One region of the Pseudomonas lini genome, then DNA from elsewhere that is predicted to be linked to it. Evidence: predicted binding sites of a transcription regulator. Region 1 holds the regulator's gene; each other region holds the start of a gene.
What was found. Region 1 encodes sigma-54, which starts transcription at its own class of promoters, with help from an activator protein. Its sites were predicted from a motif close to ANTGGCATNNANNTTGCTNT; they were not measured.

Region 1 (4,187 bases):
AAAGCAGGATACACCTGCTATCGAACGTAAGAGGACAGTATGAGGCTCGTTAAAACTCTCCCTATTTTGCTCAGTCTGGGCGCAGCACTGGGAAGCGTGAGCGCCTGGGCTCTGCCGAACGATCAAGAGCAGCCTATCCGCATTCAGGCCGACGATGCCCAACTGGACGACAAGAATGGCGTTGCCACCTATAAAGGCGACGTGATCATCACTCAGGGTTCGATGATCGTTAAGGGCAACACCGTAACCATCACTCGCACCCCGGCCGGCGATATCGACGTGGTGACTTCGGTGGGCAACCTCGCCTACTTCGAGCAACTGCAAACGGCGGGCGATACCAAGCCGGTTCAGGGCTACGGCGTAACTATTCAGTACCACGCCTCGCAAAACCGCGTCGTGCTGATCGATCGCGCTAAAGTCATCGATAAAGACAACAACGTCACCCAAGGCGAGAAAATTGTCTACGACACGGTCAAAAAGCTTGCGAGCGCCGGTCGCGCCACGGGTAACAAGGTCACTGAGGCACGTCCTCGCATCGACATGGTGATCCAGCCGAAGAAGAAAACCGACGAGCAAAAGGCCCAGTAATGGCAACTCTGAAAGCTCAGCATCTGGCCAAGAGCTACAAGAGCCGTCAGGTCGTGCGCGACGTCAGCCTGTCCATCGACAGCGGTCAGATCGTCGGCCTGCTTGGTCCTAACGGTGCCGGTAAAACCACTTGCTTCTACATGATTGTCGGCTTGGTGCAGGCCGATCAGGGCCGCGTCCTGATCGATGACCTGGACGTCAGCCACCAGCCAATGCACGGTCGCGCGAAGGCGGGTATCGGCTATCTTCCGCAAGAAGCATCGATCTTCCGCAAACTGTCGGTGGCCGACAACATCATGGCCATCCTCGAGACCCGCAAGGAACTCGACAAGGCCGGTCGTCGCCAGGAGCTGGAAAGCCTGCTGCAGGAATTTCACATCCACCACATCCGCGACAACCTCGGCATGAGCCTGTCCGGTGGTGAACGCCGCCGTGTGGAAATCGCCCGAGCCCTGGCTACTAACCCGAAATTCATCCTCCTCGACGAACCCTTCGCCGGCGTAGACCCGATTTCGGTGGGCGACATCAAGCAGATCATCCACCACCTCAAGGCCAAAGGCATTGGTGTGCTGATCACGGACCACAACGTCCGCGAAACCCTGGATATCTGCGAAACGGCCTACATCGTCAACGACGGCCAGTTGATCGCCGAAGGTGACTCCGCCACCATCCTGGCCAACGAACTGGTCAAGGAAGTGTATCTGGGCCATGAGTTCCGCCTGTAAGCACTGAGGTGCCCCAGTCGCCGAGAGAGCGCTCGCTTCAATAAAAAATCAATAAGTTTTTATTGTTACAGCGCTCTAGGCAAACACTTCAGTTTCGGGCATATAATTTGCTTATGTTTGGCGCTTCGGCGCTCTGTAGTGGATGGCGCATGTGCGCCGGCGAATAAGGTGTTAAGCCCCTGCCATGAAACCATCGCTAGTCTTGAGAATGGGCCAGCAGCTGACGATGACACCGCAGCTGCAACAGGCCATCCGCCTGCTCCAATTGTCGACCCTGGACCTGCAACAGGAAATCCAGGAGGCCCTGGAGTCCAATCCGATGCTCGAACGCCAGGAAGAAGGCGACGACTTCGATAACGCTGACCCCTTGGCCGATAGCGCCGAACAAAAACCCAACGCCGACATTCAGGAACCCTCTTACCAGGAAACCGCCCCAACGGTGGATAACCTTGAGGAAGGCGACTGGAACGAGCGCATCCCCAACGAATTGCCCGTCGACACGGCCTGGGAAGACGTCTACCAGACCAGCGCCAGCAGCCTGCCGAGCAACGATGACGACGAGTGGGATTTCACCACCCGCACATCGGTCGGTGAAAGCCTGCAAAGCCATTTGCTCTGGCAACTGAACCTGGCACCTATGTCCGACACCGATCGCCTGATCGCCGTGACCCTGATCGACTGCATCAACAATCAGGGCTACCTGGACGAAACCCTCGAGGAAATCCTCGAAGCTTTCGACCCGGAACTGGACATCGAACTGGACGAAATCGAAGCCGTCCTGCACCGCATCCAGCAATTCGAACCCGCTGGCATCGGCGCCCGCAACCTCGGTGAGTGCCTGCTGCTGCAACTGCGTCAACTGCCAGCCAAGACCCCTTGGCTGGCCGAGGCCAAGCGCCTGGTCACCGACTACATCGACCTGCTCGGCAGCCGCGACTACAGCCAGCTGATGCGTCGCATGAAGCTCAAGGAAGATGAACTGCGTCAGGTCATCGAACTGGTCCAGAGCCTCAACCCGCGCCCGGGTTCACAAATCGAGTCCGCCGAAGCCGAATACGTCGTTCCCGACGTGATTGTGCGCAAGGACAACGAGCGCTGGCTGGTGGAGCTGAATCAGGAATCGGTGCCACGCCTGCGTGTCAACGCCCAGTACGCCGGTTTCGTGCGCCGCGCCGATACCAGCGCTGATAACACCTTCATGCGTAATCAGCTGCAGGAGGCTCGTTGGTTCATCAAGAGCCTGCAAAGCCGCAATGAAACCCTGATGAAAGTCGCCACCCAGATCGTCGAGCATCAACGCGGCTTTCTTGAATACGGTGACGAAGCCATGAAGCCGTTGGTGCTGCATGACATCGCCGAAGCGGTGGGCATGCATGAATCGACGATTTCACGGGTGACCACGCAAAAATTCATGCATACCCCACGGGGCATCTATGAACTGAAATACTTTTTTTCCAGCCACGTCAGTACCTCCGAAGGCGGTGAATGCTCGTCCACGGCGATCCGCGCGATCATCAAAAAACTGGTTGCCGCGGAAAATCAGAAAAAGCCGTTGAGTGACAGCAAGATCGCTGGTTTACTGGAGGCACAAGGCATTCAGGTAGCCCGTCGCACCGTCGCCAAGTACCGCGAATCCCTGGGGATCGCGCCTTCCAGCGAACGGAAGCGGTTGATGTAGCCGCCGGGCTCGCCACAGCGTTCCAGTGGCAGGCATTTCTGCCTGCCGCTTTATGCACTGGCAACGAAGGAGAAGCTGTATGCAAGTCAACATCAGTGGACACCAACTGGAAGTGACCGAACCCCTGCGCACCTACATCGGCGAAAAACTCGACCGATTAGAGAGGCATTTCGACAAGATCACCAATGTTCAAGTCACGATGAACGTCGAAAAACTGCTGCAGAAGATCGAAGCCACGCTGCATATTCCCGGCGGAGAGGTGGTCGCCAATGCCGAGCATACGGACATGTATGCCGCCATCGACCTGCTGACCGACAAGCTGGATCGCCAACTTAAAAAGCATAAGGAAAAGACCCAGAGCCTCCTCCAGGGCGCGACCGGTCGTTAACACTCCCAATCCATGATCCGACTAGAAACCATCCTGACCCCCGGCCGTTCCCAAGTGAACGCGCCGGGTGGCAGTAAAAAGAAAGCCCTCGAGCAAATTGCCAACCTTATCCACCGCGAAGTACCGGATCTGGAAATGCAGGACGTCTTCGAGGCCCTGATTGCCCGTGAGAAACTCGGCTCTACCGGTTTCGGCAACGGCATCGCCATCCCCCACTGCCGGCTTAAAGGCTGCACCTCGCCAATCAGTGCGCTGCTGCACCTGGAAGCCCCTATCGATTTCGACGCCATTGATGGCGCCCCGGTTGACCTGCTGTTTGTCCTGCTGGTCCCGGAAGCCGCCACCGATGCGCACCTGGAACTGCTGCGCCAGATTGCCAGCATGCTTGATCGCAAGGAAGTGCGTGAAAAGCTGCGCAGCGCCCCGAGCAACGAAGCCTTGTATCAGGTTGTCCTGGACGAGCAAACCGGTCACTAATCATGCGCCTGATCATCGTCAGCGGCCGCTCCGGCTCAGGTAAAAGTACCGCCCTCGATGTGCTCGAGGACAACGGTTATTACTGCATCGACAACCTGCCTGCCGGCTTGCTGCCGGAACTGGCCGAGCGCGCATTGATTCACACCGAACTGGCACAACCGCTGGTGGCCGTGTCCATCGATGCGCGTAACTTGCCGAGTCACTTGTCACGGTTTCCCGAATTGCTGGAAGAAGTCCGCAGCCGGCATATCCAGTGCGATGTGCTGTACCTGGACGCCGACGAAGAAACCTTGCTCAAACGCTTTTCGGAAACTCGCCGTCGTCACCCACT
Region 2 (4,187 bases), 660 kb from region 1:
AATCCCTTCGTGATCATCACGGAGTACAACACCAAGACCCAGGGTTTCCTGGTGCGCTCGGTGGAGCGCATCGTCAATATGAACTGGGAAGAGATTCATCCGCCACCCAAGGGCACCGGGCGCGATCACTACCTGACGGCTGTGACTCGGGTCGACAATCAGTTAGTCGAAATCATTGACGTCGAGAAGGTGCTGGCGGAAGTGGCACCGACACCGGAAGCGATTTCGGTGGGCGTGGTGGATGTCGAGACTCAGCACAAGGCGTTGTCCTTGCGCGTGTTGACGGTCGATGATTCATCGGTGGCGCGCAAGCAAGTCACGCGTTGTCTGCAAACGATCGGCGTCGAAGTGGTGGCGTTGAACGACGGTCGGCAAGCGCTGGATTACCTGCGCAAGCTGGTCGATGAGGGCAAGAAGCCGGAAGACGAGTTCCTGATGATGATCTCCGACATCGAAATGCCGGAGATGGACGGGTACACCCTGACGGCCGAGATCCGCGCCGACCCGCGCATGCAAAAGCTTCATATCATCCTGCACACTTCGTTGTCGGGTGTGTTCAATCAGGCGATGGTCAAGAAAGTCGGTGCCGATGACTTCCTGGCCAAGTTCCGTCCTGATGACTTGGCATCCCGGGTGGTCGACCGGATCAAAGCAGCAGATATCAGCTAGGGGCGTTTTGCCCCTGGCGGTCAACACGATTTAAGAGGCCGCATCATTGTCTACGGGTAATTTGGATTTCGAACAGTTCCGGGTCTTCCTGGAAAAAGCCTGTGGCATTTTGCTCGGTGAGAACAAGCAATACCTGGTCTCGAGCCGTCTCAACAAACTGATGGAACAGCAGGGCATCAAATCGCTGGGTGAATTGGTTCAGCGCATCCAGACCCAACCGCGCAGCGGTTTGCGCGAGCTGGTGGTGGATGCCATGACCACCAACGAAACCCTGTGGTTTCGTGACACCTATCCGTTTGAAGTCTTGAAGAACAAGGTATTGCCTGAGTCGATCAAGGCAAGCCCCGGACAGCGCCTGCGGATCTGGTCGGCGGCGTGTTCGTCGGGTCAGGAACCGTATTCGCTGTCGATGTCCATCGATGAGTTCGAGCGGGTCAACATGGGCCAGTTGAAGATGGGCGTGCAGATCGTTGCCACGGATCTGTCCGGCACCATGCTGACCAACTGCAAGACCGGTGAATACGACAGCCTGGCCATCGGCCGCGGTCTGTCGCCCGAGCGCCTTCAGCGTTACTTCGACCCGAAAGGGCCGGGACGCTGGGCCATCAAGGCACCGATCAAGAGTCGCGTGGAATTTCGTTCGTTCAACCTGCTCGACAGCTACGCAAGCCTGGGCAAGTTCGACATCGTGTTTTGCCGCAACGTGCTGATCTACTTCTCCGCCGAGGTGAAGAAAGACATCCTGTTGCGCATCCACAGCACGCTCAAGCCCGGCGGCTATCTGTTCCTTGGCGCGTCCGAAGCGCTGAACGGTTTGCCGGATCATTATCAAATGGTCCAGTGCAGCCCGGGGATCATTTACAAGGCGAAGTGATTCGTTGCTTCATCAAAAAACGGGAGTCCTCAGGGGCTCCCGTTTTTTTGTGCCTGTAATTATCTCTCAAAATCACCACAACCCCTGTGGGAGCGGGCTTGCCCGCGATAGCGTCGTATCAGTCGACATCAATTTGATTTGTTACACCGCAATCGCGGGCAAGCCCGCTCCCACAGGGTCAGTTGTTGTTCTGGCGATTGGTGATAAGCGGCAGAAAAGCGGCAGGCGGCGGAAATCGGTTGCCGCTTTTCTGGCATTGCCGCCTTGCCACCGCGCGCAAAGCCCCGGTTTACGGGCTTTTTTGAATTGGCACGCCGCTTGCTATGTCCATCGTACGAAAAATCAGGTCACCCGAAGGTTTCCCGACATGAGCATCAGCTTCGATAAAGCGCTCGGTATCCACGAACAAGCCTTGGGCTTTCGCGCCCAGCGTGCCGAAGTCCTGGCCAACAACATCACCAACGCCGACACCCCGAACTACAAGGCTCGGGATCTGGACTTCTCGAAAGTGCTCGCCGAGCAGAACGAGAAAACCAAAAACGGCAAGTTCGCCTTGAACATGACCAACAGCCGTCACATCGAAGCTGAAGGCATGGGTAATGGCGACGAGTCGCTGATGTATCGCACGCCGATGCAACCGTCGATCGACCAGAACACCGTGGACGCCCAGCTGGAACAGTCGAACTACGCGGAAAACGCGGTCAACTTCCAGGCCAGCTTCACCCTGCTCAACAGTAAATTCAAAGGGCTGGTGTCAGCCCTGCGCGGAGAGTAATCCATGTCCCTATCCAGTGTTTTCAACATTGCCGGTAGCGGCATGAGTGCTCAGACCACGCGCTTGAACACCGTCGCCTCGAACATCGCCAACGCCGAGACCGTCTCGTCGAGCATCGACCAGACCTACCGTGCCCGTCACCCGGTGTTCGCCACCATGTTCCAGGGCGGCCAGAGCGGCGGCAGCGATTCGCTGTTCCAGAACCAGGACGCGGCCGGTCAAGGCGTGCAAGTGCTGGGCGTGGTCGAAGACCAGAGCAACCTTGAAGCGCGCTATGAGCCGAACCATCCGGCTGCCGATGCCAAGGGCTACGTCTACTACCCGAACGTCAATGTCGTCGAAGAAATGGCCGACATGATTTCCGCGAGCCGTTCGTTCCAGACCAACGCCGAAATGATGAACACCGCCAAAACCATGATGCAGAAGGTCCTGACCCTCGGTCAGTGATAAGAGGCGATTCATATGAGCGTTATCAGCGATGTTCTGGCCAACTCTTCGGTCCAGACCCCTACCACCAAAGACAGCCTGACCTCGGCCGCTACCGGCGGGCAGAAACTGGGCAAAGACGCGTTCCTGCAACTGCTGGTTACCCAGCTGAAAAACCAGAACCCGCTCGATCCTCAGGACAACAGCGAGTTCGTGGCACAGCTGGCGCAGTTCAGTAGCCTGGAAGGTATCACCACGCTCAATGATACCGTCAGCGGCCTTGCCAGCAGCTACAGCTCCTCGCAAGCCTTGCAGGCTTCTTCGCTGGTGGGTCGTTCGGTTATCGCGCAGACCGACAAAACGATGGTTGACACCTCCAAGAGCCTCAACGGTACCGTCGTGGTACCGACATCGGTTTCCGCCGCCACCGTCAAGATCACCAACTCGGAAGGCAAAACCATCCGCACCCTCGACCTGGGCAGCCAAAGCGCCGGCAACGCCAGTTTCATCTGGGACGGCAAGGACGATGCGGGTGCGGTGGCACCGGCGGGTACTTACACCTTCGGCGCGACGACCACCATCGACGGCACGAACACCTCACTGATTACTTACCTGCCGGCAACGGTCAACAGCGTGACCATCAGCCAGACCGGCGGTGAGTTGATGCTGAACCTGGCAGGCATGGGCAGCGTTGCCCTGTCCAAAGTTCAAACCATTGGTATATAGAGCCGACTAGCACGGCACAAAGGAGTGGAATATGTCTTTCAATATCGGCCTTAGCGGTCTCTATGCAGCCAACAAACAACTGGACGTGACCGGCAACAACATCGCCAACGTCGCGACCACCGGTTTCAAATCGTCCCGTGCAGAATTCGAAGACGTGTACTCGGCCACTCGCCTGGGTACCGGCAGCAAGACCATTGGTAATGGCGTGCGTCTGGCCAACGTTTCCCAGCAGTTCAGCCAGGGCGACGTGAACAACACCGGCAACGTGCTCGACATGGGCATCCAGGGCAACGGCTTCTTCATCCTCAGCGACAACGGTTCCCTGACCTACACCCGTGCCGGTGCGTTCAAGACCGATGCTGAAAACTATGTGGTTGATAACAACGGCAACCGTCTGCAGGGTTATGGCGTCGATGCCAACGGCAAGATCATCAACGGCGTGTTGACTGACTTGAAGATCGATACTTCGAGTCTGAAACCGAACCCGACGACCAAGGTTGATCAGACGATGAACCTGAACTCGGCTGAAACAACGCCGACGGTGACGCCGTTCAGTCCCACCGATACCAACAGCTATAACAAGACCATTTCTACCAAGGTCTACGATAGCCAGGGTAACGAGCACACCATGGATCAGTACTACGTGAAAACGGGTACCAACGCTTGGCGTGTTCACACTTACATGGACGGTCGTTCCCCGGCCAACCCTGCAACCAC
Region 3 (4,187 bases), 2.0 Mb from region 1:
AGTTCCAGAACCTGGGCCTGACTGGCGGTTTCCGGCAGACGGTATTCAAGGGAGCGGATGCCGACTTCCTTGGCGCGCAGCAGTTTATTGCGCACATAAACGTGGCTGGCCGGGTCGTCGCCGACCAACAGGACCGCCAGGGCGGGATAGATTTGCTGGCCGGCCAGGGCCAGAACCTCTTCCCGGACCTCGTCGAGAACCTGGGCAGAAATGGCTTTGCCGTCGATATCGCGGGCAAATGCGGAGGTGCTGCTGATCAAGAGAGTCACCGTTGTCTTGATTGAAAGGGATGAAGTGACCATCGAGGCGTCTTCGCGCGACGGTGATCCATCAGAGACATGCAGGCAAGGGCGCTCAGGCTACCAGTTGAGGGCAGGCCAATACCACCGCAACACCGGAAGATAAGACAGGCAGGGGATCGTGGGCAATCTGTAGGCGCCGCCGAAGGCTCGGGCCGCGATAACGCGGTACCCCGGGCCCGACACAAAGCCCTGCCAGCCAGTAGGCAGATACACCGAGAAACCCGTGGCGAGGGAGCTTGCTCCCGCTGGGTCGCGCAGCGGCCCCAAAAAAAAGGACCGCTGCACAGCCCAACGCAAGTAACCCCTTTCACCACAGCAGACCGCACCTACTCAGGCGGATTCATTTGATCCAGCACCCGGTTCGCGGTGATCTCCGCCACCATGATGCTATTCGAAATACCCAGCAGCGCGTGACGCGACTCACCCTCCAGGTGATCGACCAAGTGATGGACCATCACATCGACCGAGGCCAGCGTCTCGACCAAAAAAACCGCCAGGGTTTCGGCAGTCGCCTCTGGGGCAACGGCAAACAGCTTGCTGGGTTTACGCGCAGTGGCTTTGATGTCGGCATTCGACGGGAAGTGGAAGTTCAGAGCCCGCTCGGCGGCGTCGTTGAGTTTTTTTGAGTCGGGTTCGTAAGGGGAGACCGGATCGGTGTCCGGTGGGTTTGGCGTAACCTTGAACATAAGCTGGCTTCTCTGATTGGGTGCCAATCCTTCTGCTGCTAAACGAGAGGGAGGCAGCTGTACGCAGGTTAGCAGACCGGGGAAGCTAGCAAAGCCGGCGCGCCCGAAGGCGCCCTGCGCACAACCACCATCAAGTGCAGGCATGGTAATGCCTGACTGACAAGAGCTTGTGCACCTTGCTTGTAACCCCGGGCTGCTAAACCCGATCACTGATGGGCAGTGACGGGAACCAAGTTACCGAGCAGCCCCCAGACGCACAAGCCGGCGGATTCTGGCGTACGCGTAGGCAACGGCGCAAGATCTTGTAGCTTTCAGGAAGTAACCTTCAGGGCTTTTAAACACGCGCTTTCCGGCAATGTTGAGTGATCTGACGCGCACGTCCTACAAGCGCTGAAAACCTCGAAAACACGCAATCCGTGTGGGTGGGCTTGTGTGGCGAGGGAGCTTGCTCCCGCTGGGCCGCGAAGCGGCCCCAAAATGGGACTGCTTCGCAGTCCAACGGGAGCAAGCTCCCTCGCCACAGGTTCAGTATCACCCTTAACTGACTGGCATTGTCGCGAGCGGTATTGACCGCTGCATGCACTTTTATAAAGCGCGATGCCATAAAAATGTGCATCGGCACCGAGTTTTCACCCTGTGTGAGTGCCCGTAGCTGTTCCGCGCCCCGGTTTCTGAAACACCGTCTAACCCCTGAAAAACTCGCTATTGCGCAGGCTGCAAGTGGATTCCCCGGTTGTTCAGTCGCAAGTTTTGCAACGCAAATGAAGTATCGATCACCGACTGGCACAAAGGCTGCATTGATCCTCTCAGGTCCATCGAAAACAGGTGGGCAGCCCACTCGATCAACGAAGATCGACCGGCCGAGCAGGTCGTGGGCAACATCGGTGGATCCGGCGAAGGCGCCAGGTCGAACACCGCGAAGAACAGGCAAAGACGCCTGAAACCGAGAGGTTTCAGGCGTTTTTTTTTGCTTTTTTTAACCGTGATTGGCTTTGGCTGGGTGCTTACTATGAATTCCAATGTTGCCGCATTGAACAAACTGCAAACGCTGATCGTGATCGGCAATGGCATGGTCGGCCATCATTGTGTCGAGCAGCTCATCGAGCGCGGCGCCCTCGACCACTATCGGCTGCATGTCTTCAGCGAAGAGCCGATGCGTGCCTACGACCGTGTGCATCTGTCCGAGTATTTCGGCGGTCGCGATGCCGAGTCGCTGGCCCTGGGCGAAGCCTCTCTGTACCAGACGCCGGGCGTCACCCTCCATCTGGGCGTGCCGGTGTTGGAAATCGACCGAGCGCGACGCCAAGTGATTACCGCACAAGGGTGCGTCTCGTACGACAAACTGGTTCTGGCCACCGGTTCTTATCCGTTCGTGCCGCCTATTGAAGGTGCGGAAGGCGACTCGCGCCTTGTCTATCGCACCCTTGAAGACCTCGACGCGATTCGTGCCGCGGCGGCCAATGCCCGGCGCGGCGTGGTGGTCGGCGGTGGCCTGCTCGGCCTGGAAGCCGCCAATGCCCTGAAAAGCCTGGGGCTGGAAGCGCATGTGGTGGAATTTGCCCCACGCCTGATGCCGGTGCAGCTGGACGAGCAGGGTGGCTTGGCGCTGAAGGCACAAATCGAGCGGCTCGGCGTGGGTGTGCATCTGTCCCGTGGCACGCAGTCGATCAGTGCCGGCGAGCAGTACCGCTACCGGATGAATTTTGCCAATGACGAATTCCTCGAAGCCGACCTGATCGTGTTCTCCGCCGGGATCCGCGCGCAAGATGCGCTGGCCCGTCAATGTGCGCTGGACATCGGTCCGCGTGGCGGCGTGGTGATTGACGATCAGTGCCTGACCAGCGATCCGAATATCTATGCCATCGGCGAATGCGCCGCCTGGAATGGCAGCCTCTTCGGTCTGGTCGCTCCCGGTTATCAGATGGCCCGTGGCGTCGCGTCGCTGCTGTGTCATCAAGTCGCCGAGCCGTTCCAGGGCGCCGACATGTCGACCAAGCTCAAACTGCTCGGCGTCGATGTAGGCTCCATCGGTGATGCTCACGCCCAGACGCCGGGTGCGCGCAGCTATCAGTTCATCGATGAAGCCACGGCCAGCTATCGTCGCCTGGTGGTGGATGCTGACAGCAAACGCGTGCTCGGCGCGGTGCTGGTTGGCGACAACAGCTATTACGACACCCTGCTGCAATACATGCAGAACGGCATTGCCTTGCCGTCAGAACCGGCCAGCCTGATTCTGCCATCGTCCACCGGCGCGCCAACCCTGGGCCCGGGCGCGTTGCCCGAGTCGGCAACCGTGTGCTCGTGCCATAACGTCACCAAGGGCTCGATCTGCTCGGCCATCGACGGTGGCTGCACCGACCTCGGTCTGCTCAAGTCGCAGACCAAGGCCTGCACCGGTTGCGGCGGTTGTGCCGGGCTGCTCAAGCAAGTGTTCGAACACGAACTGATTGCCCGTGGCGTCAGTGTCGACAAGAGCCTGTGCGAACACTTCGCCTACACCCGTCAGGAGCTTTACGCACTGGTGCGGGTAGAAGGGGTGATCACCTTCGAAGAACTGCTGGCCAAGCACGGCCGCGGCCACACCGGTTGCGACGTGTGCAAACCGGCGGTGGGCTCGATCCTCGCCTCGTGCTGGAACCAGCCGATCATGGACGCCTCGCTGGTGCCGTTGCAGGACACCAACGACACCTTCATGGCCAACATGCAGAAAAACGGCACCTATTCGGTGGTGCCGCGCATCGCCGGGGGCGAGATCACAGCCGACAAGCTGATCGCGATTGGCGTGGTGGCGAAGAAATACGACCTCTACACCAAAATCACCGGCGGCCAGCGGATCGACTTGTTCGGCGCGCAGTTGCATCAGTTGCCGGACATTTGGTCCGAGCTGATTGAGGCCGGTTTCGAAACCGGGCACGCCTATGGCAAATCGACCCGCACGGTGAAGTCTTGCGTCGGCAGCACCTGGTGCCGTTACGGCGTGCAGGACAGCGTGAAAATGGCCCTGACCCTCGAGGATCGCTACAAAGGCCTGCGCTCGCCGCACAAGCTCAAGTTCGCCGTCTCTGGCTGCACCCGTGAATGTGCCGAGGCACAAAGCAAGGACGTGGGCGTGATCGCCACCGAGAACGGCTGGAACCTCTATGTGGCCGGTAACGGCGGCATGCGCCCACGCCACGCCGAGCTGTTCGCCACCGACCTG
Region 4 (4,187 bases), 3.1 Mb from region 1:
GTACGCCAAGCCTGGATCAATGGCTGGCGAGAGGGACGCGGCGACAACTGGGACGGTATGACCGGCACTGCGGGAATCCACAGACTCAACGAACTTCACGCCGTCGGCTAATACAGGGCACACATTCCGACACGACAATCTGATTACGCAACGACTTAACCACGCACGTCCCATCCGGACGGCGGGCTTCGGCCCAGGGGCTCCTTCGAGGAGCCCTTTTTTATTCCTGTAAAAATTGCGGTGGGGCTTTTGTGGCGAGGGAGCTTGCTCCCGCTGGGCTGCGAAGCGGCCCCAAAACAATCAACTCGGTGTATCAGGTAAAGCGCGATTGCAGGATTTACGACTGCTTCGCAGCCGAACGGAAGCAAGCTCCCTCGCCACAAAAGCCTTTACCCAAGGCTACCCAGGTTTCAGCGCAGGGCGGCGATGGCATCCACCGATTCACGAATCAACGCCGGGCCTTTGTAGATGAAGCCGGAGTAAAGCTGCACCAAACTCGCACCCGCGGCGATTTTCTCAGCTGCGTGTTTGCCTTCGGTGATGCCGCCCACGGCGATGATCGGCAAGCGACCGGCCAGTTCCGCCGCCAGCACCTTCACCGTGTGAGTGCTCTTGTCGCGAACCGGTGCGCCGGACAAACCGCCCGCCTCGTCACCATGTTCCATGCCCTCGACGCCAACGCGGCTCAGGGTGGTGTTGGTGGCAATCACCGCGTCCATCCCGGTTTCGATCAACGCTTGGGCGACTTGAGCGGTTTCTTCGTCAGTCATGTCCGGCGCGATCTTGATCGCCAGCGGAACATGTTTACCGTGACGCAGCGCCAGTTCCGCACGGCGGGTGGCCAGATCGGCGAGCAACTGCTTGAGCGAATCGCCGAATTGCAGGCTGCGCAGGCCCGGGGTATTCGGCGAACTGACATTGACCGTCACGTAGCTGGCGTGGGCATAGACCTTGTCCAGGCAGATCAGGTAGTCGTCGACCGCACGCTCAACCGGCGTGTCGAAATTCTTGCCGATATTGATGCCCAGCACGCCCTTGTACTTGGCTGCCGCCACGCGAGCGAGCAAGTGATCGACGCCGAGGTTGTTGAAACCCATGCGGTTGATGATCGCCTCGGCGTCCGGCAAGCGGAAAATCCGTGGTTTCGGGTTGCCCGGCTGTGGACGCGGAGTGATGGTGCCGATTTCGACGAAACCGAAACCCAATTGGGCAAAGCCATCAATTGCCGCGCCGTTCTTGTCCAGACCGGCCGCCAAACCCACCGGGTTCGGGAACTCCAGGCCCATGACCGTTATCGGCAGTTTCGCCGGTGCCTTGCACAGCAAGCCGTTGAGGCCCAAACGCCCGCCCGCGCCGATCAGGTCCAGGGACAGATCGTGGGAGGTTTCCGGGGAAAGTTTGAACAGCAGCTGACGGGCCAGGGTGTACATGGGCAGGCTTGACTCGGTTGGCGATGAGAGGCGGCGATTATAGCCGCGCATCAGGGCTTCACGCGAGGCGCGCAACAAAATCAGCCAGCGATGGCATATGCCTTGCACCGTCACAGGCATCAGCACTCATGCCAACGGCGGGATGAGTGGAAGGACAATGGCGTCGTCACCCGGCTTTGCTCACGCAAGAGCCTTGGACGACGCTTTTTTTTGGAAGGTGCGAAATCGATGAACGAACCATCAGCCGGCCCACTGGCCTGGGTCAATGGCAGCGATGCCCCGGAAAAAACCGCAATCAACCTCGGCTTCATGGCCCTGAGCGACTGCGCCTCAGTGGTGGTCGCGGCCACTCAGGGCTTCGCCCAACCGTACGGCCTGACCCTGAACCTCAAGCGCCAATCGTCCTGGGCCAACCTGCGGGACAAACTGGTCAGCGGCGAACTCGACGCCGCCCACAGCCTGTACGGCCTGATTTACGCCGTGCACTTGGGCATCGGCGGCGTAGCCTCCACCAACATGGCCGTGCTCATGGGCCTGAACCAGAACGGCCAGAGCATCAACCTCTCCCACGGCTTGCAGGCCTTGGGCGTGACCAGTCCTGAAGCATTGGACCGGCACGTGCACCAAAGTCGCCCAAAACTGACCTTCGCTCAGACATTTCCTACGGGCACCCACGCCATGTGGCTGTATTACTGGCTCGCGAGCCAGGGCATTCATCCATTGCAGGATGTCGACAGCGTGGTGGTACCGCCGCCGCAAATGGTCGCGCACCTGCAAGCCGGGCGCATCGACGGTTTCTGCGTCGGCGAGCCGTGGGCGGCCAGCGCGGTGCAGCAGAATCTGGGATTTACGATGGCCACCAGCCAGACCCTCTGGCCCGATCACCCGGAAAAAGTCCTCGGCTGCACCCGCGCCTTCGTCGAGCAATACCCCAACACCGCCCGGGCATTGGTGATGGCGATCCTCGAGGCCAGCCGCTTTATCGAAGCCAGTGGCGAAAATCGCCGCAGCACCGCGCAACTATTGAGTGCGCCTGAGTATCTGGATGCACCACTCGATTGCATCGAACCACGCTTGCTCGGTGACTACGCCGATGGTTTGGGCAATTGCTGGCAGGACCCGCACGCCATGCGTTTCCACGGTGGAGGCGAGGTCAATTTTCCGTATTTGTCTGACGGTATGTGGTTCATGACCCAGTTCCGGCGTTGGGGTTTGTTGCGTGACGACCCGGATTACCTCGGCGTGGCCCGTCAGGTCCAGCAACTAGACTTATACCGTGAGGCCGCCACCGCTGTCGGTGTGCCCGCCCGGAGTCAGGAAATGCGCAGCAGTCAATTGATCGACGGCAAAGTCTGGGACGGTTCGGACCCGGCCGGCTATGCCCGCAGCTTCACGCTGCACGCCATGAGCGACAGCGCTCCCCTTCTCGCCAGCCGCTGACAGGAGCCTACGAATATGTTGCGTATCCTGCTGATCAATGACACTGCGAAAAAAGTCGGGCGCCTGAAAGCGGCCCTGACCGAGGCCGGGTTCGAGGTCATCGACGAATCCGGCCTGACCATTGACCTGCCCGCGCGCGTCGAAACGGTGCGTCCGGACGTGATCCTGATCGATACCGAGTCACCGAGCCGCGATGTGATGGAGCAAGTGGTGCTGGTGAGCCGTGATCAACCACGGCCGATCGTGATGTTTACCGACGAGCACGACCCCGACGTGATGCGTCGGGCGATCAAGTCCGGCGTCAGTGCCTACATCGTCGAAGGCATTCACGCACAACGCTTGCAGCCGATTCTCGACGTGGCCATGGCGCGCTTTGAAAGCGACCAGGCCCTGCGCGCGCAACTGCACGCCCGCGACCAGCAACTGGCCGAGCGCAAGCGCATCGAGCTGGCTAAGGGGCTGCTGATGAAGATGAAGGACTGCAATGAAGAAGAGGCCTACACCCTGATGCGCCGCCAAGCCATGAGCCGCCAGCAGAAGCTGATTCAGGTGGCGGAGCAGATCATTGCCATGAGTGAGTTGCTTGGCTGACTGCCTTACCCCTGTGGCGAGGGAGCTTGCTCCCGCTGGGCTGCGAAGCGGCCCCAAAACCAGCCAACACGATAAATCAAACACAACACGGGGGCAGGATTTACGACTGCTTCGCAGCCGAGCGGGAGCAAGCTCCCTCGCCACAACAACCTCTATTGCCACAACCACCGATTATTGGCACAAATCTCGCTAAGTAAAACCCTGCAAGGTAACCAACGGCGGTTGCCCCACCTACGACAAAGACGTCGCTCACCTCATTCGCCCCCTTGGCGGATCGGGTAGCGGCGTTTTTCCGTTTTGGCCCCAGAGACCGGGGCTGGTGGTGCGGCCGTTGTGGCGCCCCACCTGCAAGCTCATGACTCCTTCTTGATACGCCTGACAGCTGAGGTGCGCGATGAATTCAAGCTTCTGGAAATCCGGCCATACCCCGACACTGTTCGCAGCCTTTCTCTATTTCGATCTGAGCTTCATGGTCTGGTACCTGCTCGGCCCTCTGGCGGTGCAGATCGCCGCTGATCTGCACCTGACCACCCAACAGCGCGGGCTGGTGGTGGCCACGCCGATTCTGGCCGGGGCCGTATTGCGCTTTGCGATGGGCCTGCTGGCTGATCGCCTGTCGCCCAAAACCGCCGGGATAATCGGCCAGGTGATCGTCATCTGCGCCCTGTTCGTCGCCTGGAAAGTCGGCATCCACAGTTACGAGCAAGCGCTGTTGCTGGGCCTGTT

Region 2: flgB (flagellar basal body rod protein FlgB) is a predicted target of sigma-54. The motif match lies at 1,849-1,868, and genes of this name have one in related genera.
Region 3: nirB (nitrite reductase large subunit NirB) is a predicted target of sigma-54. The motif match lies at 1,768-1,787, and genes of this name have one in related genera.
Region 4: AB3226_RS05085 (CmpA/NrtA family ABC transporter substrate-binding protein) is a predicted target of sigma-54. The motif match lies at 1,520-1,539, and genes of this name have one in related genera.

The regions. Positions count from the first base shown of each region.
Region 1 is NZ_OZ061318.1:4,248,148-4,252,334, reverse strand. It holds gene lptC (LPS export ABC transporter periplasmic protein LptC) at 1-53, shown strand, start outside; gene lptA (lipopolysaccharide transport periplasmic protein LptA) at 40-588, shown strand; gene lptB (LPS export ABC transporter ATP-binding protein) at 588-1,313, shown strand; gene AB3226_RS19100 (RNA polymerase factor sigma-54) at 1,498-2,991, shown strand; gene raiA (ribosome hibernation-promoting factor, HPF/YfiA family) at 3,071-3,379, shown strand; gene ptsN (PTS IIA-like nitrogen regulatory protein PtsN) at 3,392-3,856, shown strand; gene rapZ (RNase adapter RapZ) at 3,859-4,187, shown strand, end outside.
Region 2 is NZ_OZ061318.1:4,903,661-4,907,847, forward strand. It holds gene AB3226_RS22175 (chemotaxis protein CheV) at 1-669, shown strand, start outside; gene cheR (protein-glutamate O-methyltransferase CheR) at 716-1,543, shown strand; gene flgB (flagellar basal body rod protein FlgB) at 1,911-2,318, shown strand; gene flgC (flagellar basal body rod protein FlgC) at 2,322-2,765, shown strand; gene flgD (flagellar hook assembly protein FlgD) at 2,781-3,470, shown strand; gene flgE (flagellar hook protein FlgE) at 3,502-4,187, shown strand, end outside.
Region 3 is NZ_OZ061318.1:6,286,456-6,290,642, forward strand. It holds gene AB3226_RS28540 (bifunctional 5,10-methylenetetrahydrofolate dehydrogenase/5,10-methenyltetrahydrofolate cyclohydrolase) at 1-260, opposite strand, end outside; gene AB3226_RS28545 (DUF6124 family protein) at 629-988, opposite strand; gene nirB (nitrite reductase large subunit NirB) at 1,998-4,187, shown strand, end outside.
Region 4 is NZ_OZ061318.1:1,105,886-1,110,072, forward strand. It holds gene AB3226_RS05075 (ribosome modulation factor) at 1-111, shown strand, start outside; gene AB3226_RS05080 (quinone-dependent dihydroorotate dehydrogenase) at 411-1,430, opposite strand; gene AB3226_RS05085 (CmpA/NrtA family ABC transporter substrate-binding protein) at 1,659-2,870, shown strand; gene AB3226_RS05090 (ANTAR domain-containing response regulator) at 2,886-3,461, shown strand; gene AB3226_RS05095 (NarK/NasA family nitrate transporter) at 3,856-4,187, shown strand, end outside.